Regions from separate parts of the Streptomyces sp. NPDC002911 genome, predicted to be linked through region 1. Evidence: riboswitches for the same ligand, from Rfam matches in the RefSeq annotation. Region 1 holds a riboswitch; the other holds the start of a gene.
The links. A riboswitch is a leader RNA that binds a small molecule or an ion and turns the genes downstream of it on or off. The one in region 1 is predicted to bind cyclic di-AMP.
Positions count from the first base shown of each region.

Region 2: it holds a riboswitch for cyclic di-AMP, as region 1 does, so the genes downstream of both, ACWD04_RS25540 (M23 family metallopeptidase) here and ACWD04_RS24640 (M23 family metallopeptidase) in region 1, are expected to answer to the same signal.

Region 1 is NZ_JBSFUO010000019.1:15,291-22,540, reverse strand. It holds gene ACWD04_RS24655 (DNA gyrase/topoisomerase IV subunit A) at 1-2,069, opposite strand, end outside; gene ACWD04_RS24650 (M16 family metallopeptidase) at 2,316-3,668, shown strand; gene ACWD04_RS24645 (M16 family metallopeptidase) at 3,695-5,077, shown strand; cyclic di-AMP (ydaO/yuaA leader) riboswitch at 5,268-5,435, shown strand; gene ACWD04_RS24640 (M23 family metallopeptidase) at 5,449-6,249, shown strand; gene ACWD04_RS24635 (GntR family transcriptional regulator) at 6,471-7,175, shown strand.
Region 2 is NZ_JBSFUO010000021.1:1,160-8,409, reverse strand. It holds gene ACWD04_RS25575 (ABC transporter substrate-binding protein) at 1-165, shown strand, start outside; gene ACWD04_RS25570 (hypothetical protein) at 215-436, opposite strand; gene ACWD04_RS25565 (hypothetical protein) at 536-688, opposite strand; gene ACWD04_RS25560 (FAD-binding oxidoreductase) at 891-2,282, opposite strand; tRNA gene ACWD04_RS25555 (tRNA-Met) at 2,960-3,033, shown strand; partial or broken gene ACWD04_RS25550 (TipAS antibiotic-recognition domain-containing protein) at 3,117-3,235, shown strand; gene ACWD04_RS25545 (PP2C family protein-serine/threonine phosphatase) at 3,371-4,528, shown strand; cyclic di-AMP (ydaO/yuaA leader) riboswitch at 4,762-4,914, shown strand; gene ACWD04_RS25540 (M23 family metallopeptidase) at 4,926-5,966, shown strand; gene ACWD04_RS25535 (aldo/keto reductase) at 6,117-7,061, shown strand; partial or broken gene ACWD04_RS25530 (PrsW family glutamic-type intramembrane protease) at 7,066-7,250, opposite strand, start outside.

The DNA.
Region 1 (7,250 bases):
TGCGGACGCACCGACGCGGCCGGATAGCGCAGCAACTGGGCGTCGGACGTGATGAAGACCAGGTCCTCCTCGCCCGTACGCAGTTGGGTGGCGCCGACGATCCGGTCACCGTCCCGCAGTGAGATGACCTCCAACTCGTCCTTGTTGGCCGGGTAGTCGGGCACCACACGCTTCACCACACCCTGCAGGGTGCCGATGGCCAGGCCCGGCGCCTCCTCGTCCAGGGTGGTGAGGCAGACCAGGTCCTCGTCCGGCTCCAGCGTCAGGAACTCCGAGATCTGGGCCCCGCCCGACAGGTTCGGAGCCGCATGGGTGTCAGGCAGCTGCGGCAGGTCGATCACCGAGAGCCGGAGCAGCCGTCCGGTGGACGTCACCGCACCCACGTCCCCGCGTGCCGTGGCGGCGACGGCAGAGACGATCGCGTCGTGCTTCGTGCGCCTGGCGTCCTCGGCCTGGGCGACCGGTTGCGCGTTGGCCGTGCGGGCCAGGAGGCCGGTCGAGGAGAGGAGCACCTGGCAGGGGTCGTCGGCGACCTCCAGCGGCACCGAGGCGACCTGCGAACCCGCCGACTCCAGCAGCACCGTGCGCCGCTCGGTGCCGAACTTCTTCGCCACCGCGGCCAGTTCGGACGAGACCAGCTTGCGCAGCTCGGCGTCCGACTCCAGGATCGCGGTCAGCTGCGCGATCTCCTCGGTGAGCTTGTCGCGCTCGGTCTCCAGCTCGATCCGGTCGAAGCGCGTGAGCCTGCGCAGCGGGGTGTCCAGGATGTACTGGGTCTGGATCTCGCTCAGCGAGAAGCGCTCCATCAGGCGCTCCTTGGCCTGCGCCGAGTTGTCGCTGTCCCGGATGAGACGGATGACCTCGTCGATGTCGAGCAGCGCGACAAGGAGGCCCTCGACCAGATGCAGCCGGTTACGGCGCTTGGTCCTGCGGAACTCGCTGCGGCGGCGCACCACGTCGAAGCGGTGGTCGAGATAGACCTCCAGAAGCTCCTTGAGCCCCAGGGTGAGCGGCTGTCCGTCGACCAGTGCCACGTTGTTGATGCCGAAGGACTCCTCCATCGGCGTCAGCTTGTAGAGCTGCTCCAGCACGGCCTCCGGCACGAAGCCGTTCTTGACCTCGATCACCAGACGCAGACCGTGTGCCCGGTCGGTGAGGTCCTTGACGTCCGCGATGCCCTGGAGCTTCTTCGAGCCGACGAGGTCCTTGATCTTGGCGATCACCTTCTCCGGGCCGACGGCGAAGGGCAGTTCGGTGACGACGAGACCCTTACGGCGGGCCGTGACGTTCTCTATGGCGACCGTGGCGCGGATCTTGAACGTGCCGCGCCCGGCGGCGTACGCGTCCTTGATGCCGCCGAGGCCGACGATCCTGCCGCCGGTGGGCAGGTCGGGCCCCGGGACGAAGCGCATCAGCGTCTCGAGATCGGCGCCCGGGTGCCGGATGAGGTGGCGGGCGGCGGCGATGACCTCACCGAGGTTGTGCGGGGGCATGTTGGTCGCCATGCCGACCGCGATCCCGGAAGCGCCGTTGACCAGGAGGTTCGGGTACGCCGCCGGGAGGACGACCGGCTCCCGCTCCTGGCCGTCGTAGTTGGACTGGTAGTCGACGGTGTCCTCGTCGATCGACTCCGTCATCAGGGTCGTGGCGTCGGCCATCCGGCACTCGGTGTACCGCATGGCGGCCGGCGGGTCGTCGTTGCCCAGTGAGCCGAAGTTGCCGTGCCCGTCGACGAGGGGCAGGCGCATCGAGAACGGCTGTGCCATGCGCACCAGTGCGTCATAGATCGACGCGTCACCGTGCGGGTGCAGTTTGCCCATCACTTCGCCCACGACACGGGCGCACTTCACATAGCCGCGGTCGGGACGCAGCCCCATCTCGTTCATCTGGGACACGATGCGGCGGTGCACGGGCTTCATGCCGTCGCGGGCATCGGGCAGAGCCCTGGAGTAGATCACCGAGTACGCGTACTCGAGGAAGGAGCCCTGCATTTCGTCGACGACGTCGATGTCGAGGATCTTCTCCTCGAAGTCGTCCGGCGGCGGGGTTTTCGTGCTGCGGCGGGCCATCGCGGCTGCGACTCCTTCACAGATTCTGTCGGGCAACCTCAGGTTCTGACGCCGACCATTGTGGACCGCCGTACCGACAACGCCGACCTCGACCCGTCCGAAGCGGCCCCCAGGGCCCCCGCAGAGCCCCTGTTTACGGCAGCATCTACGACAACATTCACCCGACGGGAACTTCGCCAGGTGCCGGTGCGCTTGCCTAGAGTGGCAGGTCCGGCAGGAAATCCTGTACCGATCGAAGGGACGTACATGCCCATGGGTCACACGGCCACAGCCCAGGCCGGTTCCGGCGGCTTGACGGCGACCGAGCACCGTCTGGCCAACGGCCTGCGCGTGGTGCTCTCCGAGGACCATCTGACCCCCGTCGCCGCGGTCTGCCTCTGGTACGACGTCGGCTCCCGGCACGAGGTCAAGGGACGCACGGGCCTGGCTCACCTTTTCGAGCACCTGATGTTCCAGGGCTCGGGCCAGGTCAAGGGGAACGGGCACTTCGAGCTGGTGCAAGGGGCCGGTGGCTCCCTGAACGGCACGACCAGCTTCGAGCGCACCAACTACTTCGAGACGATGCCCACGCACCAGCTGGAGCTGGCCCTGTGGCTCGAGGCCGACCGGATGGGCTCGCTGCTCGCCGCGCTCGACGAGGAGTCCATGGAGAACCAGCGCGACGTCGTCAAGAACGAGCGCCGCCAGCGCTACGACAACGTCCCGTACGGCACCGCTTTCGAAAAGCTCACCGCCCTCGCCTACCCGGAGGGCCACCCGTACCACCACACGCCGATCGGCTCGATGGCCGACCTGGACGCGGCGACCCTTGAGGACGCGCAGGCGTTCTTCCGTACGTACTACGCGCCGAACAACGCGGTGCTCTCGGTGGTCGGTGACATCGACCCGGAGCAGACGCTCGCCTGGGTCGAGAAGTACTTCGGCTCCATCCCCTCCCACGACGGCAAGCAGCCCCCGCGGGACGGTTCGCTGCCCGCCGTCATCGGCGAACAGCTGCGTGAAGTGGTCCAGGAGAAGGTTCCCGCGCGTGCGCTGATGGCCGCCTACCGGCTGCCGCACGACGGCACACGTGAGTGCGACGCCGCGGACCTCGCACTGACCGTGCTCGGCGGCGGCGAGTCGTCCCGTCTGCACAACCGCCTGGTCCGCCGCGACCGTACGGCGGTGGCCGCGGGATTCGGGCTGCTCAGGCTGGCCGGCGCGCCCTCGCTGGGCTGGCTGGACGTCAAGACGTCCGGGGGCGTCGAGGTGCCCCTGATCGAGGAGGCCGTCGACGAGGAACTGGCCCGCTTCGCGGAGGAGGGCCCCACGCCGGAGGAAATGGAACGTGCGCAGGCGCAGTTGGAGCGTGAGTGGCTGGACCGGCTCGGCACGGTCTCCGGCCGCGCCGACGAACTGTGCCGGTACGCCGTCCTGTTCGGTGACCCGCAGCTCGCCCTGACCGCGGTGGGCCGGGTGCTCGACGTGACGGCCGACGAGGTCAAGGCCGCCGCCCAGGCGCATCTGCGCCCCGACAACCGTGCGGTCCTGGTCTACGAGCCGCTCGAACCGGCCGACGAGACGGACGGCACCGACGCGCACGAGGGGGCCGACAAGTGACCGACGCCGCCGTGACTGGAGTAGCGATGGAGTACCACCCGCAGCCGACCGCCGGCGAGGCCAGGCCCTGGGCCTTTCCCGCACCCGAGCGTGGCACCCTGCCCAACGGGCTGACCGTGCTGCGCTGCCACCGCCCCGGCCAGCAGGTCGTCGCGGTGGAGATCTTCCTGGACGCCCCGCTGGACGCCGAGCCCGAGGGTCTGGACGGTGTGGCCACGATCATGGCGCGCGCGCTGTCCGAGGGCACGGACAAGCACTCGGCGGAGGAGTTTGCCGCCGAGCTGGAGCGGTGCGGCGCCACGCTGGACGCCCACGCGGACCACCCGGGTGTGCGGGTCTCCCTGGAGGTGCCGGTCTCGCGGCTGCCCAAGGCCCTCGGCCTGGTCGCCGAGGCCCTGCGGGCCCCGGCCTTCGCGGAGAGCGAGGTCGAGCGTCTGGTGGGCAACCGCCTCGACGAGATCCCGCACGAGCAGGCGAACCCGGCCCGACGGGCCGCCAAACAGCTCTCCAAGGAGCTCTTCCCCGCCACGGCACGGATGTCGCGTCCGCGCCAGGGCACCGAGGAGACGGTCCGGCGTATCGACGCCGCCGCCGTGCGTGCCTTCTACGACGCCCATGTGCGCCCGTCCACCGCGACGGCGGTCGTCGTCGGTGACCTCACCGAGGTGGACCTGGACGCGCTGCTCTCCGAAACCGTCGGGGGCTGGTCGGGCAATGCGGGCCAGGCCCGGCCGGTACCCCCGATCACTGCGGACGACACCGGCCGTGTGGTCATCGTGGACCGCCCCGGAGCCGTGCAGACCCAGCTGTTGATCGGCCGGATCGGAGCGGACCGGCACGACAGCGTGTGGCCCGCCCAGGTTCTCGGCACGTACTGTCTGGGAGGCACCCTCACCTCGCGGCTGGACCGGGTGCTGCGCGAGGAGAAGGGCTACACCTACGGCGTGCGGGCCTTCGGACAGGTGCTGCGCTCGACGGCGCCCGGTTCCGCCTCCGGGGCGACCGGTGCCGCGATGCTCGCCATCAGCGGCTCCGTCGACACGGAGTCCACCGGCCCCGCCCTCGACGACCTGTGGAAGGTCCTGCGCACCCTGGCGGCCGAGGGGCTCACCGACGCCGAGCGTGAGACCGCCGTGCAGAACCTCGTGGGCGTGGCCCCGCTGAAGTACGAGACGGCTGCCTCCGTCGCGGGCACCCTGGCCGACCAGGTGGAGCAGCACCTGCCGGATGACTACCAGGCCGAGCTGTACGCGCGCCTGGCAGGGACCGGCACGGTCGAGGCGACCGCCGCCGTGGTCAACGCGTTCCCGGTCGACCGGCTGGTCACTGTCCTGGTCGGGGACGCCGCGCAGATCGCGGAGCCCGTGAAGGCGCTCGGCATCGGCGAGGTGTCGGTCGTCACCGGCTGACAGAACAGGACATGACGGACCCCGGCGAGCGCACTCCCGCTGGGGTCCGTCATATGTCCGTTTCGTAGAAAAAGCCGTCATTCATCCTGTGGGATGTGCGACAAAGGACCCTTTCCGTTTGGTGCGGGAAAGCGGCCCGCTCTAGCGTCGGCCCGGCTGTCCGCCAGACGACTGCCGCGTCCGCGGCGCCGGACAGTCATCGCCGAGTCCCCGTCAGGCGCGAGCCTGGGGAGCCGGGGACCCATGAAGTCCCTGGGGTGAATCGGATCCCTGTCCTCGTCGCAGGCTCAGGGGCCCGTAGGAGACCTTCCTGCTCCGAACCCGTCAGCTAACCCGGTAGGCGAGAAGGAAGGAAAGGATCCAGCCCCTCCATGGCGTTCATCCGTGCCACCGGGAAGCACCGTGCCCCGAGCCGCCTGACGCGCAAGAGCGCCGAGGCCGCCGGTATCGCGGCCCTGGCCACCGCCGGCGTCATCGGCACCCCGGCCTCCCCGGCCCTCGCCGCGGACTCCGAGGCCGTCACCGCCACCGGCCTGACCCAGGCGGTCGTCCTCGATACCACCCTCGCCGCGCAGATCGACGCCCAGGCGAAGGCGCAGCAGCACCAGGCCGACGTCGCCGCCGAGGCTGAAGCGAAGGCCGAGGCCAAGGCGGAGGCCGAGGCGAAGGCGGAGGCTGAGGCGAAGCGCAAGGCCGAAGCCCGTGCCAAGGAGGCACGCGAGGCCGAGGCGCGCGCCGCACGCGCCGCCGAGCGTGCCCGGCTGAACTCCTTCCACCTCCCGGTCGCAGGCTCGCACGTGACCACCGGCTACCAGTCCGGAGGAGCGCTCTGGTCCTCCGGCAGCCACTCCGGCGTCGACTTCCAGGCGGCGTCCGGCACCTCTGTCGTCGCAGTCGGCGCCGGCACGGTCGTGGAGGCGGGCTGGGGCGGCGCGTACGGCAACAACATCGTGCTCCGGATGAAGGACGGTACGTACACCCAATACGGCCACCTCTCCTCGATCGGTGTGTCCGTCGGCCAGAGCGTCGGCTCGGGCGAGCGGATAGGCGTCTCCGGCTCGACCGGCAACTCCACCGGGCCGCACCTGCACTTCGAGGCCCGGGCCACCGCCGAGTACGGCTCGGACATGGATCCCGTCGCGTACCTCCGCGCCCACGGCGTCCAGGTCTGACCCGCGCCGCACCACATCGCTCGGACGAGGGCCCCGGCATCCGCCGGGGCCCTCGCCATGTCCGGGTGAGAGGCCCGCAGAAGCCCCGCGCACGTGCTCCCCTGGCCAAAAGATATCCATGGATTACACCCCGCCATCGGAAATTCCAGCCGTTTGCAATAGAGTCACAGAACAGGCGTCGATCGGCCGCGTTTCGCGGGGATTAAGGCGGAGGTTCGGACATGCGCATTCCCGCGCATTCGGTATGCACGGCAATCCGTGACGACATCGTCTCCGGTGTCTTCGAGCGCGGCAGCCGCCTCACCGAAGAGGTGCTCGCACGTCGCTACGGCGTCTCCCGCGTCCCCGTACGCGAGGCGCTGCGCACCCTGGAATCCGAGGGGTTCGTCGTCACCCGCCGGCACGCCGGTGCCTGCGTCGCCGAACCCACGGAGCAGGAGGCCGCCGACCTCCTGGAGATCCGGATGCTCCTGGAGCCCCTCGGAGCCGCCCGCGCGGCTCAGCGCCGCACCGAGGCGCACCTCAAGGTGCTCCGCGGCCTGGTCAGGCTGGGGCAGGAGCGGGTGCGCAGGGGCGAGGGCGAGGATCTGCGCTCCCTGGGCGGCTGGTTCCACGAGACGTTGGCGCAGGCCTCGGGCAGCCCCGCGCTGATCGCTCTGCTCACCCAGCTCCGGCACAAGATCGCCTGGATGTACGTCGTCGAGCAGCCGGCCCGCCCCGCGGACTCCTGGGCGGAGCACGGCGCTCTCGTCGACGCCGTGGCGCGCCGGGACGTGGAGCGGGCCAGGGCTCTCGCCGCCCAGCACGCCGAGCGGGCCACCGCTGCCCACCGGCTGCGCCGCACGGACCTGCCGGGGCGCCCGGCGGGCACGGCCCGGGTGAGGACTTCGCAACACCCCGTAAACATCGCGGGAGCCCGCCATTAACAAGCGCACCGTATACAAAGAGGGTAATTATCGGAGGGCTTTCTTTTTGCTGTCCTGACTCGGGTTTTCGGAGCT
Region 2 (7,250 bases), on a different contig from region 1:
GTCCAGCTTCCCTACTACCTGCCGGACTGGAACACCCTGTCCAAGGCCGACAGCGAATCGGGCTTCCAGAAGGTGCTGCTCGGCAAGACGAGCGCCAAGGACTTCCTGGACACGCTCGCCGAGAATCTCGACGAGGCCCAGGCGGAGTGGAAGCAGCAGGGCTGAGCCGCCCTCCGGTCACGTACGCCCGCCCACCGTCATGCCGTGGGCGGCGTCAGTCCAGGCCCTCTTCCCGCAGCTCGTACATGAGGAGGAACGTCCGGTAGGTCTCCGCGGACACCTCCAGGCAGATGTCCGGCCGGCTGGTCCACGTCGACGTGTTGTCGAGGGCCCTCCGGCAGGCCGCCTCGGTCTCGGCCTCGGACGGGATGTTCGAAATGAACGCGGCGATCAGCAGGACCACTGCGAGGACGACCACGCCGATACGGATGCGCATGGTCTCCCAACGACCGTGCGGCCGGGCCGGTCACTGAGGGTCGGTCACTGAGGGCCGGTCACCAGGGCCGGTCACTCGGGGCCGGGCACGGGCCGCCGGTCATTCGGGTTCGTCGGTGACCGGCGGCAGATCGGGCTCCATGAACAGGTTCGCGTACTGCGGCGTGGGCAGCGGGGCCGCGGAACCCGGGTCGGCGGTCGCGCTCGCGCTGTCGGAGTGCCGCTGGGTCGTGCGGGCAGGCATGTCGGTCATCTCAGGTGTCCTGTAGGTAGGTGTGCGGTGAGAGCCCCGTGACCGAGCCGCTGCGGAAAATCCTGGACTGGTCCCGACCGATAGGGCTACGAGGTGCCGCTACCGGTGCCGCGCCGCTCCGGGGGCGTCCGGAATCATCATGCGGTGCATGCAGACTGTAACCCTCCCAGCACGGGTTTCCCTCGGTATTGCGAGCCGGGCGTCACGGTCGGTGCGGTGGTGCGGGCTCGATGTTCTGGTTTGCGTGGAAGAGGTTGTGCGGGTCGTAGGCCCGCTTGGCCTCCGCGAGCCGGTCGTAGTGCCCGCGGTACGTGGCCCGGACGCGGTCCTGGGACTCGCCCGTGCCGAGGAAGTTCACGTAGCCGCCGCCCATGGAATGCGGGTGTAGGGCCTCCCAGTAGCCGACGGCCCATTCCCGCAGTGCCGCCGCGTTGACCGGGTCGGGGTCGATGCCGGCGATGACGCCGGACCAGAGCGCGTCGCGGTACGCCCAGGCTGTGTCGTCGCGGGCGACCCGGCCCGCGGCCCCGTCGACCGGGTACAGGTGCATCGTCGACAGGCCGGTGGGGAGCTTCTCCGCGAAGGAGGCGTGCACGTCGACGGCGTCGTCCGTGATCCGGTCGAAGAAGTCGCCGCGCCAGTACCACTGCAGACCGGTCGGCAGCAGGGTGTCGAACAGGGACTGCAGGGCCGGATAGGGCATGGGCGCCGTGAAGTGGAAGGCGGGCGGCCCCGGATCGTTCACCACGGCGAGGGTTTCGCCCAGGGCTTCGGGGTCCGCCGTCGAGGACCAGACGACGCCGCACATCCTCTGCCCGTGGATCTCCTCGGGGAAGGGCGGGCCGGGCGGGACGGTCAGCGAGGCGAAGAAGCCGTACAGGTCGTCCGGTGCCTGCGGCAGGAAGTCGCGGTACCAGCGCATGACGTCGTGGATGAGTTCCAGGGGCCATACGGTGATGGCGACCCCCACCGTGTCCACGGGGTGCAGCTCGAAGTCGAACGACGTGACGATGCCGAAGTTGCCGCCGCCGCCGCGCAGCGCCCAGAACAGGTCGGGGTGCTCGCTCGGGTTCGTGGCGACGAAGCTGCCGTCGGCCAGGACCACGTCCGCGGAGACCAGATTGTCCACCGAGAGGCCGTACTTCCGTGTGAGGTAGCCGTGACCGCCGCCGAGGGTGAGGCCGCCGATGCCGGTCGTGGACATGATCCCCGCCGGAGTGGCGAGGCCGAACGCGTGGGTGGCGTGGTCGAAATCGCCCAACGTCGCCCCGCCGTCGGCCTGGGCGGTCTGGGTGGCGGGGTCGACCCGCACACCGCGCATGGGGGAGAGATCGATCGTGACGGCGTCGTCGCAGAGGCCGAGGCCGGGGCCGCTGTGCCCGCCGCCCCGGACGGCCACGTCCAGGCCGTGCTCACGGACGAAGTCGACGGCCGCCATGACGTCCGCCGTGTCGCGGCACGCGACCACGGCCGCCGGCTTCTTGTCGATCATGGCGTTGTAGACCGTACGGGCCCGGCCGTACTCCTGGTCGTCCGGCCCGATGACCGGGCCGCGCAGAGCGGTTCTCATCGTTTCGAGCAGGGCGCCGTCCATATCCGTCTCCTGACGCGCACGCGCCCGGCCTCCCCTGCCACCGTCGCATCGGGTGAGGCTGCTGGGCCTGCACCGGCACCCGAAGGATGCCGCGCAGACGGGACCGAACACCGAAAGGCTTGTCCTTCCAGCGTCCCGCCGCTCCGGACGCCGCGCAATCGCGGAGCGCCGCGCCCCGCCCGGGGCACGGCGTGGGGTCATCCCTGCGGCGCGGGCACGACCGCGGACTTCCCCGGGCTCCTGCGCAGGAGCGCCACGAGCCCGGCCGCGAAACCCGCTGAGCAAGCCCGACGTCCCGTGGTTGAGTGCGTGCACCGAGTCACTCTCGGGCACACCGACGGCCGGGCAGGTGACGGCTGCGCTGATCACCGGGCCGGGCACGGCGCCGATCAGTCCGCCGACGAGGGAGACGCGCAGGGTCGACGGTGCGGCCGGGTGGATCGCGGGTCTGCGCCGTGTGGACACGAGGGGAGGCCCTCCGGACAGGCGATACGCGAGATCGGGGGTGCGGAAACTTTTTCGGACAGCTATTGCGTCCGGCAACTCCGCTATGTGCGGCCTCTGTTGACGTATGACGTCGGCTCGGGAGGTTCTCCGGTCGCGAGGGGTGGTGGGGAGTGGCTGCCGTAAGTGGTCGGAGCACCCTCCCGGATGGCGTAGAGTTGCAATCACAACGGCGCGGGGTGGAGCAGCTCGGTAGCTCGCTGGGCTCATAACCCAGAGGTCGCAGGTTCAAATCCTGTCCCCGCTACTAGAAGACAGAGGCCCGGATCCTTCCAAGGATTCGGGCCTCTGTCGTGTGCGTCCCCGTCCGCCGGTGCGGGGGTTGACTTTGACGAGATGTACGTCGCCGGTCCGCGCCTCGGAGGAACTACGATCGGTATGGAGACGGAACGGCCGTCTTCGTTCGGGATGCACTGACGATCTACGCGCAGCACCGGCTTTCCGACTGACCCCCGGTAGGCGGCGGGGCTCCGGCGACTCCTCCCTTCGGCCGATGACGAGTCGCCGCTCGGCGCGGCTCCGGCAAGCCCGGGTGGAGCGCGGTACCGTCCGCAGCCTTGGGTGGACCGGGTAGGAGCGCACAGGTGGGGAAGCGGGACGGACGGCGAGGGGGCGCTGCCGGGAACGCTCGTTCCCGGCGGTTCGTGCGCGCGCTGCCCGCCCTGATGATCTGCGCCGGAGTGATCTTCGACCTCGCGACGCCGTCCGAGGTCACCGCTGTGCCGCTCTTCGCGGCCGCCCCGCTGATCGCCGCCCCGTTCTTCTCGCTGGCCCGCACCGTGCGGGTCGGAGTGGTCTCGATCCTCGTCGTGCTCGCCATCCGGGTCTCGGACGGCATGCTCGCCGAGGTCGTGCCCGTCACCGATCTGCTCACCCTGTTCACCGTCGCGGCGCTCTCCCTCGTCATCAACCGCGTCGTACGCCGGGGGAACGAGCAGCTGGCATCGGCCAGGGTCATCGCGGAGACGGCGATGCGCGCGGTGCTCCCGACACCCGAGGACCGGATCGGGGGGCTGCTGGTCGCGGCGAGGTACGAGGCGGCGCAGGCGGACGAGTTCGTCGGCGGCGACCTGTACGCCGTCACGGACACTCCGTACGGGGTGCGCCTGGTCCTCGGTGACGTACGGGGCAAGGGGCTGGACGCCGTGGCGGCGGTGGCCGTCGTGATCGGGGCGTTCCGGGAGGCGGCGGAACAGGAGCTGTCGCTGGAGGGGGTGGTCCAGCGGCTGGAACGGGCGCTTGCCCGTGAGAGCTCGCGGCGGGGCGGGCTCGACTCCATGGAGGGGTTCGTCACCGCTGTCCTCGCGGAGATCCCGGCCGGATCGGACACGCTTCGGGTCATCAACCGCGGTCACCCCGAGCCGCTCGTGCTGCACGCGGACGGGGCGCTGGAGGTGCTGGCTCCGACCGTGCCCGCACTGCCGCTCGGGATGGGGCTGGACGTGTGGCCGGACCGGTCGGACGTGTGGACGCTGCCGGCCGGTGCGATGTTCCTGACGTTCACCGACGGCCTTTCCGAGGCGCGGGACGCGAAGGGCGTCTTCTACGATCCTGCGGCCCGGCTTCGCGGCCGGCTCTTCCCGGGGCCCGAGGAACTGCTGTCCGCGCTCACCGACGACGTACGGCTGCACACCGGCGGCCGGTCGACGGACGACTTGGCGCTCCTCGCCGTCGGGCGTCCCGCGCGGGGGCAGCAGGAGCGGCGGACGAAGGTGAAGATCGTGCGGCGGGACAGTGAATGACCGGTCGCGACCGTCGGTAGTCGAAGGACCCCGCTCCGCATAACATTTGACGCACCGTCAGAAACTGCTGCCCGGGTGAAGGGTGCTCAAGTCGCCCGTTTGTGACCGATTGACCCATGAAAGTCCAGGCCGGAGTGGCGAATGATCTACGGGAACAGCTTGGAATGGGACCCGGGTGTCTATTAACGTTCGATAACGCAGCGCGGTTGTACCTGTCGTCGCAAGAGGCGGCACCGTGCGCAGCGCCGAATTCCGCAAGGGAACCGGGGAACCACCTACATGGGGTGAATCGGACACCTGTGTCTCGCGAGAGACGAAGGGGCCCGTAGGAGACCTTCCTGCTCCGAACCCGTCAGCTAACCCGGTAGGCGAGAAGGAAGGAAAGGAGTGCGCCCACGTGGCGTCCAATCAGCCTGCCCCCGAGGCACCGTCATCCTTCAGGACCGGCAGCTTCGGTGATGAGGACAGGACGTGGGAGGAATGGAACCCCACCGAGGAGTCCATCCGTCCCGTACGCGGCCGGCATCGCGTAGCCAAGCAGCGCGGCCTCGCCCGTAGCTCCACCGTCCTCGGCGTCGGGGTCATCGCGGCCGTCGGAGCGGGTGGCATGGCCACCGCTCAGAGCAAGCCGCCGGTCTCCATTTCTCTTCCCGATTCCATCGCGGACAATCTCCCCGACGCCAAGTCCCTTCCCGGTGTCGGCGCGTTCATGTCCGACGACTCCGGCTCGGACCACGAGACGGTCGCCGCGTCCTCTCCGCTCACCACCGCGGGCATCACCGCCGCCGAGGCCGAGCAGGGCACCACCGACGCCGGCGAGGCGCTTCGCGCCCGCATCCTCCAGCAGGCCGAGCAGCAGCAGGCCGGAGCCGACGCCGAGGCCAAGGCCGCGGAGGAGCAGGCGGCGGTCGAGTGGGCCGCGGCCCAGGCGGCAAAGCAGCAGAGCGACGCCGAGGCCGAGGCGGCGGCGAAGAAGAAGGCGGCGGCGGCAGCGGCGAAGAAGAAGGCGGAGGCCGAGCGTCTCGCCAAGCTCGCCGCCAGCTACGCCGTGCCGACCTCCTCGTACTACATCAGCTCGACCTTCGGCCAGGCCGGTTCGATGTGGTCCTCCGGCCACCACACCGGGCTGGACTTCGCGGCCCCGACCGGCACCCCGGTCAAGGCCGTCCACAGTGGAACGGTGAAGTCGGCCGGCTACTCCGGCTCGTACGGCTACCGCACGGTCCTGGAACTCGACGACGGCACCGAGGTCTGGTACTGCCACCAGTCGTCGATGGACGTGGCGGCAGGCCAGAAGGTCACCACCGGCCAGACCATCGGCCGCGTCGGCGCGACCGGCAATGTGACCGGCGCGCACCTGCACCTGGAGATCCACACCGCGGACGGCTCGGGCATCGACCCGATGAGCTGGCTGCGCGGTAAGGGCCTCACGATCTGAGCCCCTCGGAATCCCGGCGGCCCTGACGCACGCCCCCCGTACGTCAGGGCCGCCGGTCCGTCCGGGACGGGGACTCGTCAGGGTTTTCCGGATTGTGCGCCGTGGACGTGCACCGGAATAGTTGCCTGAGCCGACCGGTTGTTCCTGGACATGACATCTCGGCGCCCGCTCGGTTCATCGAGCCTCCAGGTCTTCCCTCTCGCCCTCGGCGGCAACGTCTTCGGCTGGACCGCCGACGAGGACGGGACCTTCGCCGTCCTCGACGCGTACGTGGCGGCAGGCGGCAACTTCATCGACACCGCCGATTATTACTCGGCCTGGGTCCCGGGCAACGAGGGCGGTGAGTCGGAGACCCTCATCGGCAAATGGCTGGCCGCCCGTTCCCGCCGCGACGACGTCGTCATCGCTACCAAGGTCGGCGCCCACCCCGCGTACAAGGGGCTCTCGCCCACCACCGTCAAGGAGGCGGCGGAGGCGTCGCTGCGCCGGCTCGGCACCGACCACATCGACCTCTACTACACGCACTTCGACGACGAGAGCGTCCCCGTCGAGGAGATCATCACCGCGCTCGACCAGCTGGTGAAGGCCGGCACGGTGCGGGAGATAGCCGCCTCCAACATCAGCCCCGCGCGGCTCCAGGCATCCCTGGACTTCTCCGAGCGCGAGGGCCTGGCCCGCTACGTCGCACTGCAGCCGCACTACAACCTCGTCTCGCGCGACACCTATGAGGGCGCGCTCCAGGACACGGCGGCCGGCGCCGGTCTCGCCGCGGTCCCGTACTTCGCGCTCGCCTCGGGCTTCCTCACCGGCAAGTACCGGGCGGGGGCAGCCGTCGAGAGCGCACGGGCCGAGGGCGCGGGCCGGCACCTGGAGACCGAGCGCGGCCGCAAGGTGCTCGCGGCGCTCGACAGGATCGCCCAGGAGCACGACGCCGAGATCGCCACGGTCGCCCTCGCCTGGCTGGCAGCCCAGCCGACCGTGACCGCGCCGATCGCCTCCGCGCGTACGGTCGGACAGCTGCCGGCGCTGGTGTCGGTGGCTGACCTGCGGCTGACCGAGCAGCAGGTGGCGGAGTTGACCGAGGCTTCTGCCTGACGCTCTAACCGGGCGGTGTGCGGCGCCCGCCGTCCTCCAGGTACGGGTTGTAGCCGCCGTAATGCCGGTGCGGTGCGGGGATGTGCTGCGGAGGCGGCCCGCCGTGGGAGGGCTGCCGGGGGAACGGCGGCGGCGCGGGCGGCCGGTGGGCGCGGAGCCGGCCCGTCGCGTGGGCCGCGTACGTCAGGG